Regions from separate parts of the Halobacteroides halobius DSM 5150 genome, predicted to be linked through region 2. Evidence: a T-box and tRNA genes for the amino acid it is inferred to sense, from the RefSeq annotation. Region 2 holds a T-box; the other holds one or more tRNA genes.
The links. A T-box is a leader RNA that pairs with one kind of tRNA and senses whether it is charged. The one in region 2 lies ahead of ileS (isoleucine--tRNA ligase), so its partner is inferred to be a tRNA-Ile.
Positions count from the first base shown of each region.

Region 1: it encodes a tRNA-Ile, which carries the amino acid that the T-box ahead of ileS (isoleucine--tRNA ligase) is inferred to sense. The anticodon was not compared.

Region 1 covers NC_019978.1:370,704-382,565, reverse strand. The annotation lists gene HALHA_RS01875 (NADH-quinone oxidoreductase subunit NuoE family protein) at 1-398, opposite strand, end outside; gene uvsE (UV DNA damage repair endonuclease UvsE) at 484-1,401, opposite strand; gene HALHA_RS01865 (Fur family transcriptional regulator) at 1,461-1,859, opposite strand; gene HALHA_RS01860 (IS701 family transposase) at 1,962-3,152, opposite strand; gene HALHA_RS01855 (L-lactate dehydrogenase) at 3,394-4,344, shown strand; tRNA gene HALHA_RS01850 (tRNA-Pro) at 4,499-4,575, shown strand; tRNA gene HALHA_RS01845 (tRNA-Arg) at 4,582-4,658, shown strand; tRNA gene HALHA_RS01840 (tRNA-Lys) at 4,673-4,748, shown strand; tRNA gene HALHA_RS01835 (tRNA-Glu) at 4,753-4,828, shown strand; tRNA gene HALHA_RS01830 (tRNA-Asp) at 4,864-4,940, shown strand; tRNA gene HALHA_RS01825 (tRNA-Thr) at 4,945-5,020, shown strand; tRNA gene HALHA_RS01820 (tRNA-Tyr) at 5,036-5,122, shown strand; gene HALHA_RS01815 (thioredoxin family protein) at 5,211-5,528, opposite strand; gene dat (D-amino-acid transaminase) at 5,560-6,423, opposite strand; gene trmL (tRNA (uridine(34)/cytosine(34)/5-carboxymethylaminomethyluridine(34)-2'-O)-methyltransferase TrmL) at 6,434-6,898, opposite strand; gene HALHA_RS01800 (2-thiouracil desulfurase family protein) at 6,899-7,357, opposite strand; gene HALHA_RS01795 (hypothetical protein) at 7,370-7,720, opposite strand; gene HALHA_RS01790 (DUF362 domain-containing protein) at 7,808-8,743, opposite strand; gene HALHA_RS01785 (superoxide dismutase family protein) at 8,886-9,380, opposite strand; tRNA gene HALHA_RS01780 (tRNA-Ile) at 9,557-9,633, shown strand; gene HALHA_RS01775 (deoxyguanosinetriphosphate triphosphohydrolase family protein) at 9,701-10,960, opposite strand; gene HALHA_RS01770 (Na+/H+ antiporter NhaC family protein) at 11,030-11,862, opposite strand, start outside.
Region 2 covers NC_019978.1:830,526-842,387, reverse strand. The annotation lists gene coaBC (bifunctional phosphopantothenoylcysteine decarboxylase/phosphopantothenate--cysteine ligase CoaBC) at 1-843, opposite strand, end outside; gene rpoZ (DNA-directed RNA polymerase subunit omega) at 853-1,059, opposite strand; gene gmk (guanylate kinase) at 1,078-1,650, opposite strand; gene remA (extracellular matrix/biofilm regulator RemA) at 1,671-1,928, opposite strand; gene ileS (isoleucine--tRNA ligase) at 2,128-4,920, opposite strand; T-box leader at 4,992-5,207, opposite strand; gene HALHA_RS04200 (5'-methylthioadenosine/adenosylhomocysteine nucleosidase) at 5,277-5,981, opposite strand; gene HALHA_RS04195 (TM1266 family iron-only hydrogenase system putative regulator) at 6,163-6,408, opposite strand; gene HALHA_RS04190 (DivIVA domain-containing protein) at 6,412-6,912, opposite strand; gene HALHA_RS04185 (photosystem II electron transport protein, Sll1252 family) at 6,924-7,709, opposite strand; gene HALHA_RS04180 (YggT family protein) at 7,768-8,040, opposite strand; gene proC (pyrroline-5-carboxylate reductase) at 8,045-8,854, opposite strand; gene HALHA_RS04170 (cell division protein SepF) at 8,867-9,229, opposite strand; gene HALHA_RS04165 (YggS family pyridoxal phosphate-dependent enzyme) at 9,226-9,924, opposite strand; partial or broken gene HALHA_RS04160 (PhoH family protein) at 9,977-10,354, opposite strand; gene ltrA (group II intron reverse transcriptase/maturase) at 10,451-11,862, opposite strand, start outside.

The DNA of each region.
Region 1 (11,862 bases), 460 kb from region 2:
ACTGGTGCTCTACCACATGCTCCTATACAACGAGTACTCTCTAAACCGAATTTCCCATCCTCTGTTACTTCACCTGGCTCAATCTTTAATTCGTCAGAAAATTCATCTAAGATATCTTGACTACCTTTTACATAACAAGCTGTTCCCATACAAACTTCGATTGTATTTTCTGCTCGTGGAGTAGTAGAAAATAAAGAATAAAAACTAACAACACTATATATCTCACTTAGTGGAATTCCTACTCCTTCAGCTAGCTTAACTTGTATATCACGAGAAACATGTCCATATATATCTTGAGCTTGATTAACAATTTTAACTATATTTATTTCATCACTTTCTTTAGCTTCTTGAATTACTTCCTTTAATTTAGCTTTTTTTTCTTTTTCTTCTTGCTTCATTTGGTAGTATGCCACCTCCTAGTTATCAATATTATTTGTTTAATTTCTCATATTTATCCCCTATAAAATTAAAAAAGATGGGAGTTTAATCCCATCGGTAGTCTAATTCCTCTCTTAATTTAAATAATGCCTGGTCTTTATTCTTGCACTCTAACATAATATCAAAATCTTCATCTGTTATATTTGTAATTAAGTCAATAAATTTCTTAAAATCTTGAGCATTAATATTATCAGCATGGCTAGCATATTTATCTTCATTCTTAGGAGATGAAAAATGCATCTTCGGCTTTTCACTACCCCAAGTTGCAAATATAGCTGGGATTAGTTCTTCTAACTTTTCATCTGCGCTATGATTACAATTAAAATGATGATTATCAAAAACCATAGGAATATCTAATTCTTGAGCTATCTTTAATACCTCTCTAGCCTGATATGATTTATCATCATTTTCAATAACTAATCGTCCTTTAATATCAGTAGATAACCGACAAAAATTCTCCTTAAATCTAGTTATAGCTGCTTTTTTATCACCATAAACTCCGCCAATATGTAAAATTAATTTATGGCTTGTATCAAGTCTCATAGTTTGTAAAACTTGAGAATGATATTCTAAATCTGCAATAGCTCTATCTACTACATCATCTTTATTACTATTAAGAACAGTATACTGTCCTGGATGCATACTTACTCTTAAATTATTATTTTTAATAAACTCTCCAATCTCTAAAAATTGCTCTTTACCAGCAGTAATATAATCCCAACCCTCAGTAACTGGATGAGTAGCTAAAGGAACAATATCAGACGACAAGCGGTAGAAATTTATATCATGAGCGACATTAAACCTTAGGATTCGCAAAGTATTAGCTAAGTTTTCAAATAATAAAGAATTTAATTTTGTAATTTGGCCCTCTGAATTTAATTTTTTTAGATAACCTACAGTTGTTCTACGGTTAGGTTTACAATCTTTTAGGCTACAATTTAAACAAGCATATCCTAGTTCCATATAATCTTCCTTTCTTTTTAAAATTAATAATAAAAACCTCCCTGTTGGGAGGTCTTTATCTATTCCTTACATTTACTACAATACCCAAAAAACTCAGTTCGATGATATTTAACTTCTCCCTCTACTAAATCAGCAACCTGTTGATTCATCTCTTGGACTACTTCTAACTCTACATCAATTACCTCATCACATTTTAAACAAGTAAAGTGATAATGATTCTTTGGGTTTCCATCAAATCGACTATAATCACTACCATAATTTAATTCTTGAATCTTCCCCATTTCTTGCAACACATTTAAATTTCTGTAAATAGTTCCTAAACTAACATTAGGTATTTCTTTTTTTACCTGTTCATAAACCCAATCTGCTGTTGGATGACAAGTAGTTCCTTGCAAGACTTTTAAAATTTTCTTTCTTTGTTTAGTCATTCTACGTTGTTTTTTAGTCAATTTCCCCATCCCTTTTTAATAATTATTATTAAATTTAAGTCTTATTTATAGTATAACCTATAAATGAGCAAAAACCGTTCCAATTTATGGAAGCAACTTGATATAGTTTTTCTATGCAACATTTAATAACTCTAAAGTGGTATTTAATGGTATGCCAGTTTGAGCACATTCATAAATCCATTCTATATATTCTCTTTTACTGTGCTTTCTGGCTTCTAGAACACCTCTGCCAAATTTCATTGGTTTATCTAAACCAATGGTACAAAATAAATAAACTAAATTTTGTAATACCCAGATTCTATCTATGGCTTTGATAGATCTGACTTGATATTTATCAAGACCTAATATCCTTTTAGATTGTCTAAAATATACTTCAATAGACCAGCGTTTAGAATAGTATTCTAAAATAGTTTTTTCATCTAAAGAAACATTAGTGCAGAGGAATGCTCTTAAAGCCTTAGAATTCTTAAAAGCATCTACAGGCCAAGATAAAATTACAACCGCATTTTCTATATTATTCAGGTTTCCCTCATAACGGTGAACCCAATATTCAGAGCCGTTCACGGTCACAAGGTGAACATCACTCTTTTGAATATATTTTGCATAATCAGATATACCGATTCTAATACCTTTAGGGTAAATAATGCGGTTTCTTTTAAGAGCTCCAATGCAATGATAACCCTTTTTAGCATAAGCATTAATTATTTTAGGACAATTATACCATGAATCAAATAATGCATAAGCATTTGTAGGTGGGGTAGGCATAGATTCTGCAATATCACAAACAGTATCAATTTTACTTTGCCTTTCTCTATCATAGCGTTGAAGGTCATAAACTAAATTATGCTCACCAGATTGAATCATAGTAGTTAATAATTGATGTCCTAACACAGTTCTTCCAGTTAAATGAGAGTAGCAAAAATCAGTTTTCTCAATTGGTGACTTTGCCTGTGACGAAGGCTTAGTCTTTTCAGAAACAGTGTCATCATGAAGAATAAAGATTGGTTCATCATTATTCTTTGCATAATCAAATGAAAACTCTAAACTTTGGTTTTTAATAATTTCTTTAATGAATTCTTCATTCCAGTTTCCTTTAGATAAGAAATGACCAATTGTAGTTCTATGATTTTCACTATACTCTGCAATATCAGTTGTTTTAGATGAAAACCCTTTAGAAATTCCTGCTAGAATGAATTCTTTTATATGCTTTAAAGCTGGTTTAGAATAATAAAGATTAAAATTATTTTCGTCAAAAAACTTGTCAATTAGCTTATTATCAGGTAGAATAAAGTTATTAGACATTTCCAACATCCTTTCTGGTGAGAGTTTGGTATGGTAACTTTATTCTACACCAAAATGTTGGGAATGTCTTGTTTTATTTTTTGACTTGGAATAATATGGGTTCAAATTTGCTCATTTATAGGTATAACAATAATTAATGATGGTTTCAATCTGATATAGATAATAATTATCATTACTAATAAAATTAAATTAATAATTAAACCTCTCTTTAGTCAATAATATATCTTAGGAGGAATGATAAATGCAACCAAAAAAAGAATTTGACAAAATAGCTATTATTGGAGCTGGTGGTGTAGGAGCTACTACAGCTTACGCTTTAATGATTGAAGGGATCGCTTCAGAAATAGCATTAATTGATATTGATGCCGAAAAAGCAGAAGGAGAGGCTATGGATATTACCCATGGAGCATCCTTTGTTCAACCAGTTGAAATTTATGCAGGAGATTATTCCGATTGTAAAAAAGCTGACATTATTATTATTACTGCCGGTGCTAAGCAAAAACCTGGTGAAAACAGATTAGACTTAGTTAAAAAAAATACAGAAATTTTTAAAGAGATTATTCCATCTATCATTGAATATAACAAAGAAGCTATCTTATTAGTAGTAACTAATCCCGTTGATATTTTAACCTATGTAACTCTTAAACTAGCTAATTTCCCTCAAAACAGAGTTATTGGATCCGGAACAGTATTAGATAGTTCACGCTTTAGGACTTTAATTGGTGAAAATTGTAATGTAGCAGCTAATAATGTTCACGGCTATATTATCGGTGAGCATGGAGATAGTGAAGTTCCGGTTTGGAGCTTAACCAACATTGCTGGAACTCAAATAGAAAATTATTGTCCAATTTGTACGAAAGAATGTAATTACAATAAAGAAAAAATAGCTGATAAAGTTAAAAATGCTGCTTATAAAATTATAGAAAAGAAAGGGGCAACCTATTATGCCATTGCTCTAGCTATAGCTAGAATTACTCGTAGTATTTTAAGAAATGAAAATTCTATTCTAACAGTTTCTAGTCTATTAGAAGATAAATATGAGGTTAACGACGTTTGTCTTAGTCTGCCAACTATAGTTAATGGCTCCGGAATAAAACGAGTCCTTAGACTACCTTTAAATAAAAAGGAAAAGCAGGCCTTCCAAAAATCAGCTATTAAATTACAAAACACAATAAAAAAATTAAATCTATAAAAATTTATTGACAAAAAGAAAAACTAATGTTATATTAATAGACGTCGCAGCAAAATAAGCGACAAAAAACAAGGGAAATTATTTTAATATTTTTCCTTGACATTTAGCAATAGTTTAAATATAATAGTAAACGTTGCAAATAAAGAAAATACATCGGAGCATGGCTCAGCTTGGCAGAGCACCTGGTTTGGGACCAGGGGGTCGCAGGTTCAAATCCTGCTGCTCCGACCATTATATGCGCCCGTAGCTCAACTGGATAGAGTTACAGACTTCGAATCTGGAGGTTGGAGGTTCGACTCCTCCCGGGCGCGCCAATAATTATTACCAAGGGCCATTAGCTCAGCTGGAAGAGCACCAGACTTTTAATCTGGGTGTCGGAGGTTCGAGTCCTCCATGGCTCACCATTAGGCCCCCATCGTCTAGTGGCCTAGGATACCAGGTTTTCATCCTGGCGGCAGGGGTTCGAATCCCCTTGGGGGTACCACTATTTAACAATAAAAATAGAATTATTTAAAACATGGGGATGTGGTGTAGCTGGTTAACACGCCGGCCTGTCACGCCGGAGATCGCGAGTTCGAATCTCGTCGTCCCCGCCATAATGCTGACGTAGCTCAATTGGCAGAGCAGCTGACTTGTAATCAGCAGGTTACCGGTTCAACTCCGGTCGTCAGCTCCACTAATTCAATAATGCGGAGGGGTTCCCGAGTCTGGTCAAAGGGAGCAGACTGTAAATCTGCCGGCGATGCCTTCAGAGGTTCGAATCCTCTCCCCTCCACCATTTTAGTTCTGGCTATTAGCCAGAACTTTTAATTTATTTAGATTAACATATTTATAATAAAAATAGAACAGATAACTAGTTATCTGTTCTATAAAAATGAACTCAATTGATAATATAAATCATTACTCTCTCGTACCCCAAAACCAGTATAGACTACTTTTCCTTCTTTAAAAAGTTTAAAAACTGGTACACTAGTGATTTTATACTTCTCTCTAATTTCTGGTACTTCTGAAATCAAACATTCATAGACTTGTAATTTAGACAATTGATCAATAATCTCTCTTAAATTTCTCTTTGCTAACTGGCAATACCCACAATCTTGACTAGAAAATATCATTAATACAACTTCATGTTCTCTAATAATTTCTGGAAAATTATCATCACTAACTTGAGGGAACCCTTTCATTATTCTACTCCCTTCTTTTTTAATCTGCTGTTTAATTCTTCTTAAATTTTGCTATATATTCCTTATAATCCTTATGTAATTTAGTTGTTACCCTTCCTATTTGTCCGCCATTAATCTCTTTATCATCTACTTTAGTAACCCCTAATACTTCTTTAGTTGTACTAGTAATAAATACTTCCTCTGCCTGATATAGATCACACGCAGTAAATGGCTTCTCTTTTACTTTAAATCTATTTCTAGCTAACTTTAATACTACTTGTCTTGTAATACCACCTAAAATATTTTCATTAGCAGGATGGGTTAAAATCATTCCATTTTTAACGATAAAAATATTACTACTAGTGCCCTCAGTTACTTTATTATCGTCAACAAAAACTGCCTCATAAACCCCTGCTTTTTTAGCCTGTTGTTTCCCTAAAATATTAGGTAATAAATTAATAGTTTTTATATTACAGTAGCCCCATCTTTTATCTGGAATAGTAATCACACTAACTCCTTTTTCTCTTAATTGGTTAGAAATTGATTTAGCAGGAAGTAAATATGCAATTAGAGTGGTCTCTATTCCATCATGATAACTATGGCTTCTAGGAGCTTCGCCTCTAGTTACTTGAAGATACAAACTACCTGACTTACTTCTTGGATTAGTTCGATTACAGGATAATACTTCTTGACATAATTCTTTTAACTCATTTACAGTATAATCTAAATTTAGATTAATGCTTGTAGCACTAGTTAATAACCTCTCCAAATGCTCTTCTAATTTAAACAATCTCCCTTGGTATAATTTGATTACTTCATAAATTCCATCACCAAATTGAAAACCACGGTCTTCAATTGAGATCTTTGCCTGACGCAACTCCATAAACTCTCCATTAACATAAGCTAAATTCTCCATTCTCAACCTCCTAAATTAGTTCTGGAAAATCAACCTGTCGCAAAGCTTCATATAAAACGATACTTACTGAATTAGATAAATTAAGCGATCTAATATTATCCCTCATTGGTATTCTAATACACTGTTGAGGATATTCCTCTAAAATATAATCTGGCAACCCTGCTGTTTCTTTCCCGAAGACTAAAAAGTCATCAACTTGATAACTAACTTCTGTATGATGATTATCAGCAAAATTAGTAGAGAAATAAAAATTATGCTCTGGATATTTTTCAAATAATTCTTTAAGACTATCATAATAATGAATATCTAATTTATCCCAATAATCTAGCCCAGCTCTCCTAACAGCTTTCTCGTCAGTTGAAAAACCTAACGGTCTAATCAAATGTAAACTAGCTCCAGTACAAGCACAAGTCCGGGCTATATTTCCAGTATTTGGAGGAATTTCTGGTTGATATAATACAATATTCACTATCAATCACTCCTCTAGTTTATTTAATTCTTCTTCATTAATTATTTTAATTCCTTCTTGGGCCAATAAAGCAGCTGTAATACCTTGTCCTTTCTTCTTCTCACCTACAAAACTACCATCATAAATTTTTTGACTACCACAAGAGGGACTCCTAGCTTTTAAAATAGCTAATTTACAATCATTTTGCTTAGCTATCTTTAGTGTTTTCTGGGCTCCTTTAATAAATTCTTGTGTAATATCTGCTCCTAATTTATTAACTACCTTAGCTTGACCTCTTAATACATCTTCTCCTCTGCCACCTTTAATTTCAGCTGGAGGCCTAGGAATAGCTAACCCTCCTAGCTTCTCTGGACAAACAGGAATTATTTCTTCTTGTTTAAATAACTTCTGTAATTTAGGGTTATTATTATTGCCACCATTATACTTACAATTTTGACCTAATAAACATGCACTCACTAAAATCATATCAGTTCTCCTTTATTCCAAAGTACTAATCCATTCTTTTGCTGACTCTAAAGTGGTAAATTGTTTAAGTAATGCATATTTTTTATATCTCCGCCTCCACAAGCGAAATTTAAAGCTAGAAACTGGGTCATTCAATATCAAGGCAATTCTTTTTAAGTCCAACTTTGTTAAACTCTGAATAAAAATATCAAAATTACTCTCTGCCAAGTTCACCTGCTTAAGATTTAATAATAAACCATCAATTCTTGACTGCTCAGTTAGTATCTCTACTACCTTGTTACATAAATTCTGAGCTTCTCGTTCATCTATTATATTATTCCCTTTAATTATTATAAATTCCTTTTTTATCTTTAAATCATACACACTATCCCCTCCTTCATACTATATTATTCATATTAAACGGAAGTGTGCATTAGAAAAGAGCAGTATCAAAAACTGCTCCTTAAACTCTTATTTTGTTCTACTTCTTAAATGTAATGGCTTTAATTTCTTTTTATCTACTACTATCTGATAATCATAAGCAGCTTTACTAAATTTCTTTTCAGCTTGATTAAGTGGCATCCCCAGCAAATTCATATTATTTAATTCTCCTTCTCCAACTTGCTCTCTAATTAAAGTATGCAAATACTGAATTGCTTGCTGTCTAAATCCTAATAACCTAGCCCCTACCACATCAGTTGCTACTGGGTCAGTCCCTGTTACTACTAAATCTGCATTAACTGGCTTCCCATTTGATGGCCCAGTACCTACCATACCTTGATCTCCACTTAAAATAGTTAAATCAATGGGAATCAGTTTACCCATTTCTGTAATGAATTGATGTAAATACTCATGAATTCCTAGACCAGCCTTAGGAAAACCATGAATTTCTGCTGGGGGCCAAGAGAGAGCTATATTCTTAATTCCTAAAGAAACAGTTGCTTCTTCATGATGTTTAATTTGAGTATATGAAATCATAAAGTCAGTCTCAGTTAATAATTGATTAAGCTTTATTTTCTTTATAATAGGATGATCAATTTCAAACTCTTTATAGGGCCCATAATTTAAATCAATGAATTCAACTCCTTCTTCCTTAATAATTTTTTGGTATCCAGTCTGTTGAAATACTTTTGTAGTCTCTGTACCTCCGGATCCTGCTGCAACTACAATCTTAGCTGGGGATAAAGCTTTAATATACTGAATTAACTGGCGTAAAGATTCTGGGCCAACTACTGTACCTGTCTCTGGAGCATTATTATTTACCCAGTTAGGTATAATCGTAACTTGATCTTGATTTCCTATTGTTTGATTAATAGATAACTGATCTAGTGACCATTGGATTACCTCTCCTTCTAATCCTTCCCCTACTACTACATTTGAATCCTTAATCCTTCTTTCTCGTAACATCTTATCCCTCCATATATTAGTGTATAATTTATGTTTTACAATCAAAACTATGATTTTTTAATCTCAACTATAAATTGTGCATTATACACTGTTAACTAATATTATATCCAAACCAGAGGAATAAATTCTGATAGAAACCACTCTAACACCACTTTATAATCCCACAAGCTAGTCTCTTACCTGCATCTCCAGCAGGTTGAGTCCTAAAATCATCTGGATTTTGATGAATAATTACTGCTCTGCCAATTATGTCCTCTGGTTGAAATTCATTAGTAAAAACCTGCATTCTAGCTACTCCATTATTAGAGAATAAATTAGGTAGATCACCTGCATGATTACCATGTGGCTCACCATGAGGATTATAATGTCCTCCAGCAGCCTGAAAAGGATCTTCTGGATCACCAACTTCACAATTACCACGCTCATGAACATGAAAACCATGCGGCCCAATAGGATCTTTACCTCCTTCTCCTGGCTGATAAGAAGGTAGCCCCGATATCCTAACTGTAACAATAGTTCCTTTAGAAACTTCTCTAAAATAAACTCTTCCCTCTATCTTAGGTGCTAGTGGTCCTCCTATGACTTTAGCACATGCTACTTTACTTAATCCTAGAAATAATCTTTTCAATAAATTCATGTTATCCCCCTTTCTACAACAATCGAATTCTAATAATATTTATATGATATTTTCTTAGCTAATGTGTTTAGCCTTAGTTTTCTTGTAAAAAAATTAATTTTTTTATTGACATCTACCCTTTTTTCATATACAATAATAAACGTCGCAGATAAGGGAACAGCACAAAACACTTACATGGACCTGTAGCTCAGTTGGCTAGAGCAATCGGCTCATAACCGATCGGTCGGGGGTTCAAATCCTCCCAGGTCCACCATACATACTTATTAAAACAGACTGCCTTAAGGCAGTCTGTTTTATTTTAATAAATTTTAACCTAATACCTATTCATAGATACCATCTAAGCTCCCCGCTCCATAAAACTTTTCGTAAGTAGATATTGCATATTTATCCATCATTCCTGCAATATAATCAATGATTAATCTCTTTCTCTTTTTAACATCTTTGGCCCTAAACTCAACTGGTAAAAAACGGCTATCTGCATTAAAATCTTGGTCACTAAATACCTTATATAGACCTCTAATTACTTTCTCCCCCAATTTTTCATACTTTTTAATTAAATCAGTACGATTAATACACTCAAAAGTTATATCTTTAAGTCCCTGGGCCAAGTTTGCTAGCTTTTTAAAGCCTAATTCATACTTATGTTCTGTCCCTGTCTTTTGCTTATGTTTTTTATTAACTTTTACTAAATCAAGATCACAAATCAATTCATTAACTAAATTAGAGGTTAACTCCTTGTTAAATAAGAAGTTATATTCTTCAGATGAATTATAAATTTCTCCTTGTTTAGCTACTTCTCTTGCTTGCTTAACAGCCTTTGTCAGCTTTTGATATGCTATACTTTCTCTGCCATACTTTATTTGAAACTCATATAAAACTTCATCAATATTAAATAATTTCATACTTAATGTATCCTCCAAATCATGAGCAGCATAAGCTATTTCATCTGCTAAATCCATAATTTGAACATCTAAAGTTCTTTGGGTGAGATCATATTTAGTTAAGATTTCTTTTAATTGATCATAATTTTGATCATAAATAAATTTTTTAGTCTGACCATCATACTTTTTAAAATACTTTACTACTCCTAATAAAGTACGATAAGTTAAATTTAACCCTTTTTCATCTGGCCTTTTTTTCTCTAAATTCATTAGCACCCTTAAATTTTGGGCATTGCCTTCAAATCCTCCAATTCCTTGGCTTAATTCATTTAAAATTTCCTCTCCATAATGCCCAAAAGGAGATATGCCAATATCATGGGCCAAAGCACAACTCTCTACAACATAGATCTCTTCTTTTTTATACCCCAATCTCTCAGCAATAGCTCTTGAAATCTGAGCAACCTCTAGACTATGAGTTAACCTATTTCTAAAAAACTTATCATCTCGAACCCCTAATAATTGCCTCTTACCTTGTAATCTTCTAAAGGATGAAGAATATAATATCCGGGCATAATCTCTTTGAAATGGATTTCTTGCTCTACGATCCATTGGCCCGTGAAATCTCTCTGCTAAAGCTTCATTATTTAGTTCTTCTTTATAATGCTTTACTTTTTCTTGTAATCTTATCTTAGATTCCATAATCTTACCTCCTTAAATTATTACAATAAAAAAAGGTACTATGCTTTATTACATAGTACCTTCTCGTAATTAAACTATAAAACCAGCTACTAAAAAGAATACTGAAGCAATTGATGCTACAGTTAGAGCATACGGAAGTTGTGTATTTACATGGTCCATATGTTCACAACCAGCTCCAATAGAAGACATTACAGTAGTATCAGAGATTGGTGAACAATGATCACCAAAAGTTCCTCCAGATAGAACTGCTGCTACTGCTAAAAATGGATTCACACCAGCTGTTAGAGCAATTGGCATTATTAAAGGCATCATAATACCCCAAGTCCCAAAAGAAGTACCTAAAGAGAAACTCATAGCCCCACAAATAAAGAACGTAGCAAACGGAAGTATCGAAGGATAAATATTACCTTTTGCTATAGCTGCTATATACTTAGCTCCTCCTAATCCCTCTGGTGCTGCTACCTGAACCATATCACCTAAAGTAACAGCTAATATAATAATTATACCACCTGTAATTGCTGATTTGGTACCATCTATTGCCTCGTCCAAAAATTCTTCAGCACTCATTAAACCACTAAATACATATTTAATAAATGCTACAATTAAACCTAAACTAAAACTAATTAGTAACATATCCCGACTTCCTAGTGGAATTGATGGTACTCCTAATTTACTAAAGAAAGGAACACTAGCTAAAGTATAGTTCCAAGAGCCTAAAATAACCAAAGAAATTACTGATGCAGCTAGAGGCCATAACATATCAGATGCATTACCATCTTTTGTATCTTTTACAGAATCAGTTTCGTTATCATTATAGTCTATCTCTCCTCGAGCATACTTTTCTTCTATCTTCTTCATTGGCCCGTAATCTTTAATTATATTATTAGCTAATAAAAATACAA
Region 2 (11,862 bases):
ATAATCAGCTACTGCAGCCGCCATGATAATTATATCTTCTTCACTTTGATAATTCATTACTTCTTGATACATTTCAGCAGCAGTCGTTACTTCAATAAGTTCAGTTCCCTTAGGTTGGTTTAAATTTGTAGGAGCAGAAATTAAAGTTACATCTGCTCCTCTAGCTCTTGCAGCTCTAGCTAAAGCATAGCCCATCTTACCAGAAGAGTGATTAGCTAGAAAACGGACTGGATCTATAGTCTCTTTAGTTCCACCAGCAGTAACTAATACTTTCTTACCAGCTAAGTCAACTTGATTTTTAGTTAATAAATAAGCACAACAAGTTTTAACAATCTCTTCCGGTTTAGGGAATCTCCCTCTACCTTCATCTCCACATGCTAAATAACCTTTATCAGCTTCAATTATTTGGTAACCTTTATCTTCTAGATAAGATAAATTCTCTTGTACAATTGGATTTTGATACATATTTACATTCATTGCTGGAGATAAAACAACTTCTGCTTGAGTAGCCATAACGGTAGTAGATAACATATCATCAGCAATTCCGTTTGCTATCTTCCCTATAAGATTAGCAGTAGCAGGAGCTATTAACATTAAATCAGCCCGTTTAGCTAATGAAATATGTTCTACATCCCAAGTTTGAGGTTCAGCAAACATATCAACTGTTACTGGATTATGACTTATTGCCCGAAATGTTAAGGGTTTAACAAATTCAGTTGCTGATTTAGTCATAATTACATGAACCTCTGCCCCTAACTTTTTAAGGCGACTTGTAATCTCTACTGCTTTATAAGCAGCAATCCCACCAGTAATCCCTACCACAATAGTTTTATTTTTTAACATAACTTACACCTATTCTTTATTTAAATTAGGTTCTATTTTACCTGCTGCAACTTCCTGTAAAGCTTTAGAAACATCTTTGATTCCATCATATTCTTCTAATAACGGATCTGCTCCATCCTTCAATTCTTTGGCCCTCTTTGCTGCAACCAAAATATTAGCAAACTTAGAACTACCATTTTTTAAAACTTCACTTAAATGTGGTTCAGATAAATGCATATTAGTACCTCCTTAAATTTATAGCCTACATCTTTCCGCAATAATAATGGCTTCAATTTTCTTAATTGCGTCTTCTACCTGATCATTAACAACTAAATAATCATAATTCTTTTTTTCCTCTAATTCTTTATTAGCATTCTCTAGTCTAGTAGCAATTGCATCTTTAGTTTCAGTACCTCGCTTATTAATTCTGCTTTCTAATTCTTTTAAAGAAGGGGGCGCTAAGAAAATAAAAATGCCACCATCAAACTTATCTCTAACCTGTTTAGCACCTTGAATATCAATTTCTAAAATAACATCTTGCCCAGCTTCTAAAGTTTTATCAACATATTTTTTAGGTGTCCCATAATAATTATTATGTACCTTGGCCCACTCTAAAAATTCATCTTTTTTAACTAAAGATTTAAATTCATCTTCTGAAGCAAAGAAATAATCTTCACCATCAACTTCACCTTTTCTAGGTTCTCTAGTAGTAGTTGATATAGAATAACATATATCATTATAGTCTTTTAATAGAGCATCTAAGACTGTTCCCTTACCTACTCCAGATGGCCCAGATAGAATAAATAAGTTTCCCTTTTGTTCAAGCATTCACTTTCGCTCCTTCCAAATTAATCATCACTGTTAGCGTCATCATTTAAACGTTGAGAAACGGTCTCAGGTTGAACAGCTGATAAGACAACATGATCACTATCAGTAATAATAACAGCTCTAGTTCTTCGACCATACGTAGCATCAATTAACATCCCTCTATCTCTTGCATCCTGAATGACCCTTTTTATGGGAGCAGATTCAGGACTAACAATTGCAATAATTCTATTTGCTGCTGCAATATTACCAAATCCAATATTAATCAATTCGATTGACATAATTATCCCCCCTAAATTAAACCTTACAGTATACTCGATTTTATATGTAATTATCTGTAAAAGTTATATTGATTATTGTTTTTTAAACTACTTAATAATATAACATATTTCTAAGACATTTTTCAAGTTAAGTTCAGGCTTAATATTGATAAAAAAGCAAATAGGCTTGCAATTTGAAATCAAATTGCAAGCCTTTAATTTATTGTAACTCTTTAACAACTTCTAAACATTCTGCACATATATCAGAATGCTCTTCATTCTGACCTACTGTTGGACTATAATTCCAACAACGATCACATTTTTCACCTGGTGCTTGAGTAACTGCTACTTTAATATCTGTATTTTGACCTGTATAAAGATTTTCCTCATTAGCTTCAGCATTTGGTGTAGCTAATGTAAGATCAGAAACTATTAATAATTCAGCTAAATTTCCAAAGTGATCTAATAACTGGTGCTGATCTTCAGTAGGATATAATTTAACTGCTGCATCTAATGAATGGCCTACTACTTTTTCTTCCCGGGCCAATTCGATTGCTTTAGAAATATCCTTTCTAATCTCTAAGAATTTACTCCACTTCTCAGCTAACTCATCATTTAAATATTCTTCATTAACTTCTGGCCAGTCAGTTAAGAAGATACTTTTAGCTTCCTTACCTTCAGGTAGGTTTTGCCAAATTTCTTCTGCTGTATGAACTAAAATTGGTGCTACAATCTTAGTTAGAGTAATTAAAATCTCATACATAGCAGTCTGACCAGATCGACGCACTCGATCATCTTTTGCTAGTGTATATAATCTATCCTTTAGTACATCCATATAGAAAGAGCTCATCTCTACAGTACAAAAGTTATGCACAGCATGATAAACTTTATGGAATTCATAAGATTCATAAGCATCCTCAGCAACTTTTAATAATTCTTGTAACTTCATTAGTGCCCACTGATCAATCTCAGTTAGTTCTTCACTAGCAACTGCATCTTCTTGCGGATTAAAATCAGATAAGTTACCTAAAATATAACGAGCAGTATTTCTGATTCTTCTGTACACTTCAGAATTTTCACTTAAGATTTTATCAGAAATTCTAACATCTTCTTTAAAGTTAGAAGAAGCAACCCATAACCTTAAGATATCTGCTCCATATTGATCAATTACTTCATGTGGGGAAACTACATTACCAACTGATTTAGACATCTTTTTACCATTTTTATCGACAGTAAATCCATTAGTTACAACTGCTTTATAAGGAGCTTCTCCCCTAGCAGCAATAGAAGTTAGTAAAGAAGAGTTAAACCAACCTCGATACTGATCAGTTCCTTCTAAATATAAATCAGCTGGTCGATCTAAGATATCATAATTCTCTAGTACAGAAGCATGGCTCGCCCCTGAATCAAACCAGACATCCATAATATCATATTCTTTAGTAAAGTCATTATGACCACAATCTCCACAACTAATTTCCTCTGGCAAGATTTCATCTACATCTTTTTGGTACCAACTACCAGACCCTTCATTAGCAAATAATTCTTTAACAGCTGCAATACTTTCTTCTGTAATTAATGGCTCACCACAATCATCACAATAAAAGATAGGAATTGGAACTCCCCAAACTCTCTGGCGTGAAATACACCAATCATTGCGATTTTCAATCATATTAGCTAGTCTTCCTTCTCCCCACTCAGGGTACCAATCTACTTCCTTAACAGCATCTAAAGCTTCATCTTTAATATCTTCTACAGAAGCAAACCACTGTTCAGTAGCTCTAAAGATAACTGGATTTTTACATCTCCAGCAATGTGGATAAGAGTGATCAATAAAGTTTAAATTCATTAATAAATCATCTTCTTTTAATAACTCAGTAACCTTAATATTGGCTTTATCATAATGCTTACCAACAAAATCTTCTCCAGCTTCCTCAGTAAAGACACCTTTATCATCCATTGGTGCATATACATCCAAATCATATTCTTGCCCAATTACATAGTCTTCATGACCATGTCCTGGAGCTGTATGAACACAACCAGAACCTTGCTCTAGCGTAACATGATCTCCTAAAATTAATGGTGACTCTCGGTCAAAAAATGGATGATTACAAATAACACCTTCTAACTCTTCACCTTTAAATTCGGCTGCAATTTTATAATCTTCAATATCACAAATTTCCATCATCTCAGCTACTAATTCTTTAGCAGCTACTAATCTTCCCGTCTCAGTTTCAGCTATTACATACTCAAAATCTGGATGAATAGAAATAGCTTGATTAGCTGGAATAGTCCACGGAGTAGTCGTCCAGATTACTACATAATCATCACTTGTTAACTCTTCTCCACCTAGTACTTTACCTTCTTTGACAGGGAATTTAACAAAGATAGATGGACCATTAATATCTTCATATTCAATCTCTGCTTCGGCTAAAGCAGTCTCACAATTTGTACACCAGTGTACAGGCTTTAAACCTCTAAATAATAATCCATCTAAAGCCATCTTACCGAAAACGTCAATTTGCTTAGCTTCATACTCTGGTTGAAGAGTAATATAAGGGTTATCCCAGTCACCCCAGACTCCTAGCCTTTTAAATTGCCCTTTTTGCCTCTCAACATAATTTAGAGCATAATCTTTACACTGGTCTCTTAATTCGGGAATAGATAGTTTTTCTCTCTCATCTTTATCTAATTCACTAGTTACTTTATGCTCAATTGGTAACCCGTGAGTATCCCACCCTGGAACATAAGGACTTTGATACCCTTGTAAATGATAGTATCTAGTTACAACATCCTTTAAGGTTTTATTTAAAGCATGTCCGATATGAATATCCCCATTAGCATATGGTGGACCGTCATGTAAAATAAACTGCTCTTTTCCTTCTCTTTGTTCTAGTGCTGCTTTGTAAATATTATTCTCTTGCCAAAACTTTTGAAATTTAGGTTCACGTTCAGATAAATTGGCCCGCATTGGAAATTCCGTATCAGGCAAATTTAAAGTGTCTTTATAACCCATTTTTTACACCCCTCTTTTTTAATTTAACAATTCCTATTTATTATAAACAAAAAAATAAAAAACCCCTCCCCAGAAGGGACGAGATTATAATCGCGGTACCACCCTAATTAGCATATAATAATATGCCACTCAATACAGGATAACGGTCTGTGGCCGATTCTTTCTACTTGAATTTCAAAAAAATAGCTAAGAGGTGATCTTCAATATTGCTTCTATTCCTAGGCTTCCACCATCCCTAGTTCGCTATAATTTTCACTATATTTACTCTCCTCTATTTTCGCCTATAAACTATATTCATTTTGAACTCATTATATTATAATTACATCTAATCGTCAACTGTTATTTAAGATTAAACATTATAGCCTATCTAACATCCTAGTAACTATCTGGTAAGAATGGCTAGCAGCTACCTTAACAAATTCATCAAAGGAAATATCAGCCTCTTCATCTGCACTATCAGATATAGACCTAATAATCACAAATGGAGTATCATTTAAATAAGCTACTTGTCCTACTGCTGCTCCCTCCATTTCAGTACAGAAACCACCAAATGTTTCTTTAAGCTCCTTTACTTTATTCTTATTAGCAATAAACTGGTCACCAGATAAAATTCGTCCTGTTACCACTTGAATATCCTCTTGTTTAGTTACTTCTTCTCCTATATCTTCTGCTAAAGAAATTAAATTTTTATCAGCTGCAAAAGAAACTTTATCTAGCTCTGGTATCTCCCCCACCTCTCGATGACCAAAAGCAGATGCATCCATATCATGTTGTACTAGATCAGTAGATATTACTATATCCTTAACCTCTAAAGTCGTATCAATAGCCCCTGCTACTCCAGTGAAAATAATCTGGTCTACATTTAATTGATCAATTAAAATTTGAGTACAGATTGCAGCATTTACTTTTCCAATCCCACTTCTAACTAATACAACCTCTTTATCATGCAAAATTCCTTGATAGAAATCCATCCCTGCTTTATGCAATGTATTTTGTAGCTCTAAATCATCTCTTAATAATTCTATCTCTATTTCCATTGCTCCAATAATTCCTAACTTCATCTATCTTCCCTCACTTTAAATTAGTTTATAACTCCGACTTAAGAATGATACTTAATTGATATAAAGAGCAATTGACAATGGACAATGAACAATTTACAATTAAACTTCAAAATCGTATAAACCCTTGGTTTATAAAGGTTTTAAGGGGTTCTAATTGTCAATTGTCAATTGTTAATTGCTTTTAAGTCGCAATCATTGTCTTAACCTTAACTCCTTTTATATTTCCTAACTTTCCTGCTAATGCCCCTAGTTGATCGTTAGTTCCATCCACAATTAAAGAAATAATATTTAAATCTTTACCTTGATAAGGAATCCCCATCCGGCCTACAATTATATCTCCATACTGACTTAAAATATCATTTACTTTTTTGGCAGCTACTTCTCGATTATTAATAATTACTCCTACCACTGCTATTCTTTGGCCCATTTATTATTCCCCCTTCATTTTATCCTTAATAATCTCTAATTCAACTTCTTCATCATCCAATAATTCCAAATAAGAATTTAATAGGGTTTTAAACTTAATCTTAAATAACTTTTTAGATTGAATTAGTTCTTTATACTGTTGATATTCCTCTTGTGCCTTATCTTGAGCATCTTTAATAATTTTATCCGCTTTAATTTCTGCCTCTTCAATAATTAATTCTGCCTTTCTTTCTGCTTCTTCTTTTTTACTGCTTGCTGTTTTCTTAGCTGTATTTATTGTTTCTTGAACTGATTCTTGTAAAGCAATCTGTTCTTGTTTACATCTATCTACCTCTTTTTCTAATTCTTTTACTCTTTTCTCTAATCTTGTATTCTCTTCTAATACTTCTTCATAATAAGTTGCTACCAAATCTAAAAATTCAATAACCTCTTGATCATCATAAGACCATAACCCAAATGTTTTATTAAATTCTTTATTATAAATATCTTCTGGATTTAATGACATTTTTGCTCCTCCTATAGATAACGTTTTAATCTTAATTTAATCCTACCTCGGCGTGATTTACCTAAGATCTCATCTATTTCTACTCTCCCTCTCCCTCTTATAGACAGAATATCATCTGTATCAACCATATAAGAGGTATCATCAACTATCTTCCAATTCACCTTCACACTACCTTTTTCTATCTGTTTACTCATTTTACTGCGTGAAGTAGAGAAACCAGAACTAGCTACAGAATCTAGCCGCAATGAAGCAACAGTATCTCTGATTTCTTTAGTTCTTTGTGGTTCAATTCTCAATTCTGTAGTAGAAATTTCTTCTACTTGTACACCTATTTGGTGCACTTGTTCTAGATTTAACATTATAAAATCTTTTATCTGCTCGGCTATTATAGCTTGACACCCTTTTTTATAAAGGACTAAATCACCTACTTTCTTTCTTTTAATCCCGGTTCCTAAAATAGCTCCTAAAAAATCACGATGACTAACTTGTTGAAACTTGAATTGGCCCGTAATATTTAATACAGTTAAAGGTGGATCAATCATATCAGGTATGTAATAGTCAGGAACTAAAGCCAGCATCTTTCTCTCGGCTTTATTATAACCTCCGTACTCTAAATACTTTAAATCTCTAATCTGGGCCAAAACCGGCTTAGCTATATATAATTGACGTGGATTTAAAAAATCTGTGAAAGTAGGTTTATGATCTATAAGTGCTAATTCAGCTTTATCTAATATCTTATCTACATTACTAGCTTCTTTACTATCTAAATGACTTAATAGTTTCTCTTTATTAAACATTAAATCCCTCCGTTATATAACTTGCATCAGCTATTTATTTTACTTTTTTAATACTTCTTTAAGCTAAATATAATAATAACTGAATTAATCCATCTCTAATAATATCAAGGGCCAAATAAGCAATCAATGGTGATAGATCAATTCCTGGTAAAGGAATCATTTGTCTAATAGGTGCTAAAACTGGTTCCGTTGCTTGGTAGATAAAACGCATAAACTTACGCATAAATTGATGGTCAGTTGGTGGTTGAACCCATGAAGCTATTATTCGAGCTAATAAAATAAAACTATAAGCTTTATAAGCTAGATTAACTAAATTGATTAATACAAACATTTTCTCACTCTCCCCTCAATTCTTTTGACTTAGCTGTTGCTGATTCTACTGCTTGGTATAAACTAGAGCGTAAACCTGTTTTCTCTAATTCTTTTAATCCAGTAATAGTTGTCCCTCCAGGAGATGTTACTAAATCCTTTAATTGCGCAGGATGTTTTTCTAACTCTTGTACCATTTCTCCAGCGCCTAACAACGTCTGAATAGCCAATTTAGAAGCAACTTTTCTAGGTAAGCCTACATTAACACCTGCATCTGATAAGGCTTCTACAATCATATAAATATATGCCGGACCACTACCACTTAATCCTGTTACTGCATCCATTAAATCCTCTTTTACTTCTACTATCAAACCTACAGAACTAAAGATCTCTTTTACCACTCTACTTGCATCTTCAGTAGCTGCTTGACCTAAAGTATAAGCCGTAGCTCCACTACCAATTAAAGCAGGCGTATTAGGCATTAATCTCACTACTGGTACATCAGTAGATAAGTGCTTCTCTAATTGTTTAGTAGTTACTCCTGCTGCAATAGAAAATAGCTTTTGGTAAGGCCTAATCTGTTGTCCTACCCTACCTAATATTTTCTTAACTACTCTTGGCTTAACAGCTAGTACAATATAATCTACTTGCTTAACTAATTCTTGGTTATTGTTAGCTATCTGTACTTGATACTTATTATGTAAACTTTCTACTCTCTCTTGGTTAATATCACTAATATAGACTCTATCTGCTGAAAACAATTCAGCCTCTAAGATTCCTGTTATCAATGCCTCAGCCATTGATCCCGCTCCAATAAATCCTATTTTTTCTACCATAAAAACACCCCTTTAGTCATCATAAGTTATTTGGACTGTAGAAGGAACAAATAAAAATACATCCTTTCCTATCTTTTCTGAACTACCATCTAAAGCATAAACAGCCCCACTAATAAAATCAATAATCTTAACTGCATCCTTAGGCTCAACTTTATATAGTCTAATTATAACTGAATTATTATCCTTTAATTTATCAACTATTTTTTGCACTTCAGCAAATGAGTTAGGTTCTATAATTGTTACATTTTCATTTTCTAAGCTAGTCTTAGTTTCAATCACCTGAGACTCATTCTCTTCTACTGTCGATAGTTGGGGATTAGAAAAGCCAAAGACTTTACCAGCACTAGCTACTACCTCATCTATTAAATCCATCATTTATAATCTCGAGCTCCAAAGATTCCTCTACCAATTCGTACAATTGTAGCCCCTTCCTCAATTGCTATTTCAAAGTCATTTGTCATCCCCATTGATAATTCTTTCATCTTAATTCCTGAAATTTGCCTAGCTTTAATCTCTGTAAATAATTCCCTTAACTCTCGAAAATAAGGGCGTACTTCTTCAGGGTCATCTACGTAGGGCACAAGAGTCATTAACCCCTTTACTTGCAAATAATCTAAAGTCGCTACTTTAGTTAAAAAATCATTTATTTTCTCTGGAGCAAGTCCATATTTATTTTTATCTTTAGCAATATTAACTTGGATTAATACATTCATTTGACGGTCAGCTTTTTGAGCTCGATCTTCTATCTTTTTAGCTAGCCTTAAACTATCTACAGAATGAATTAATTTGCAGTTTTTCATCCGGGCCAAGTACTTAACCTTATTGCGTTGTAAATGTCCAATCATATGCCAATCCAAATGGGGCATTGTTTCATATTTATCTCTTAGTTCTTGCACTCTACTCTCTCCAAAACTTATTATTCCTGCCTGGCTTACTTGTTTTATTTTATCTAAACTATGAGTTTTAGATACAGCTACTACTTTAATATCTTCTGGATTACGTCCAGCTTTTAGAGCAGCCTCTTTAACTCTCTCTTTAATCCTTTTTAGACGTTTTTTTACTTGCTGCATATTACCCCCTCCTCCCTATATTATAAAAGTAGGGGCCAAATAATTCAAACCCCTACAAAGAAATAGCAGCTATTTCAGCTAACTTTGATCTTTCCCCTTTTGATAAAGTAATATGTCCTACTATCTCTTCATCTTTCATTCTCTCTACTACATAAGTTAAACCATTACTATTAGTATCTAAATAAGGATGATCAATTTGATAAGGATCTCCTGTTAAAATGATCTTAGTATCATTACCAACTCGCGTAATAATCGTCTTTATTTCATGAGGAGTTAAGTTTTGAGCTTCATCAACAATTATAAATTGATTAGGAATACTCCTGCCTCTAATATATGTTAATGCTTCTAATTCTATTAGATTCATTTCCTCTAAATCAGCTATCACATCAGAAGGATCTCTTTTATCTCCACGAACTAAATACTCCATATTATAACGATAGGTAAGCTTTTGATGTTATCTCCAGCCTTTCCCCCGTTCCACACCACACATGAAATTTTCATTATCATGTGGCGTTCCATCAAAGTCTTAAGCTACTTCGATACAATCATTTCCTACCTTAGAACGAAATTTATTGAGCTTACTTAGGGTATCATCGTCTAGCCAACTCTCAAGCATTTCTAGGTATTTACAAATTGTTTCCTTATTTTTCGCATGAATTAATTTATGAACATTTCGTGTTACTAGAATCAAATTTCTATAGTTATCTCCACCACCATCATCTCTAGCTTTCTTATGATGGCATTCTATATTTCCAATATTTAATGGTTTTCCTGTTATATAACAACAACCATTTTGCCCTGAATATCTGGCTATACGATTATCATTATATTCTACAGTTTCACCTTTGATAGGGTTTTTAACTAAATAATTTAAAATGTGCGGACTTGCATATTTTAAATTATTATGAATTTTCTCCCTACCCTTTTTAGTGTAATCACATATATCTTGTTGAAAACTGTTCGGTGGTTTTGTGATTACACCTCTAATTGGAAATATTTTAATTCCTGCTATATAATAAGGCTTAAAGTTGTAATGTCCATAGAATTTCTTGTATGTCCTAGAGATGTGTCCCTTTTCACTTAAATTTGTTCTAAGTCGATTCTTTAATGTTCTTGCGACTTGAAAGGCGATGTCTCCAAAATCTAAACTAACATGTGTTGCCATCGAGTAATAGTTGTGCATTCCTAATATCATAGCATTTAATTTTGAGGCTTCTTTAGCTGTTGTATCCTTTTCAATAGATTTAACTTGTTGTTTCAACTTTTTAGTTAATCTATCCTTTGTATGCTGTGTTAAATTAGACTTGCAAACATATCTATTACCCTTTTTAATGGCTTTAAATTTAATCCCAAGAAACTTTGAATAATTAGTTTTGAGATTAGTAATCTTAGTCTTTTTGTCACTAACTTCAAGATTTAATCTTTCATCTAACCATTCTATTATTGCTACTTTCATTTTGCTAGATGTTTCATAGTCCCGACAAAATATCTTAAAGTCGTCAGCATATCTTACTATATAACATTCTTTAAGATTTGTCTTCTTTAATGCTCTATTTTTATGGCATTGTCGTTTATAATTAAAGTCTGTATCAAAGGTTTCCCATTGGTTAGAGACCCACCAGTCTAGTTCATTTAACACTATATTAGCTAAAAGAGGAGAAATTATTCCACCTTGAGGTGTTCCCTTTTCAGGTATTTCTTCACCCTCTATTTCAGCTCTTAGTAAAGCACTAATAATTGATATAAATTTTTTATCATGGATTCCCATAGACCAAATTTGTTTCAATAATTTACCATGGTCAACATTATCGAAGAATCCTTTAATATCAACATCTACTGTATAGTGTAATTTAACTTGGTTGACTAAGAACATACTTCTAGCTATTGCGTGTTTGGTAGAACGATTAGGTCTAAAACCATAACTGTGATTATGAAATT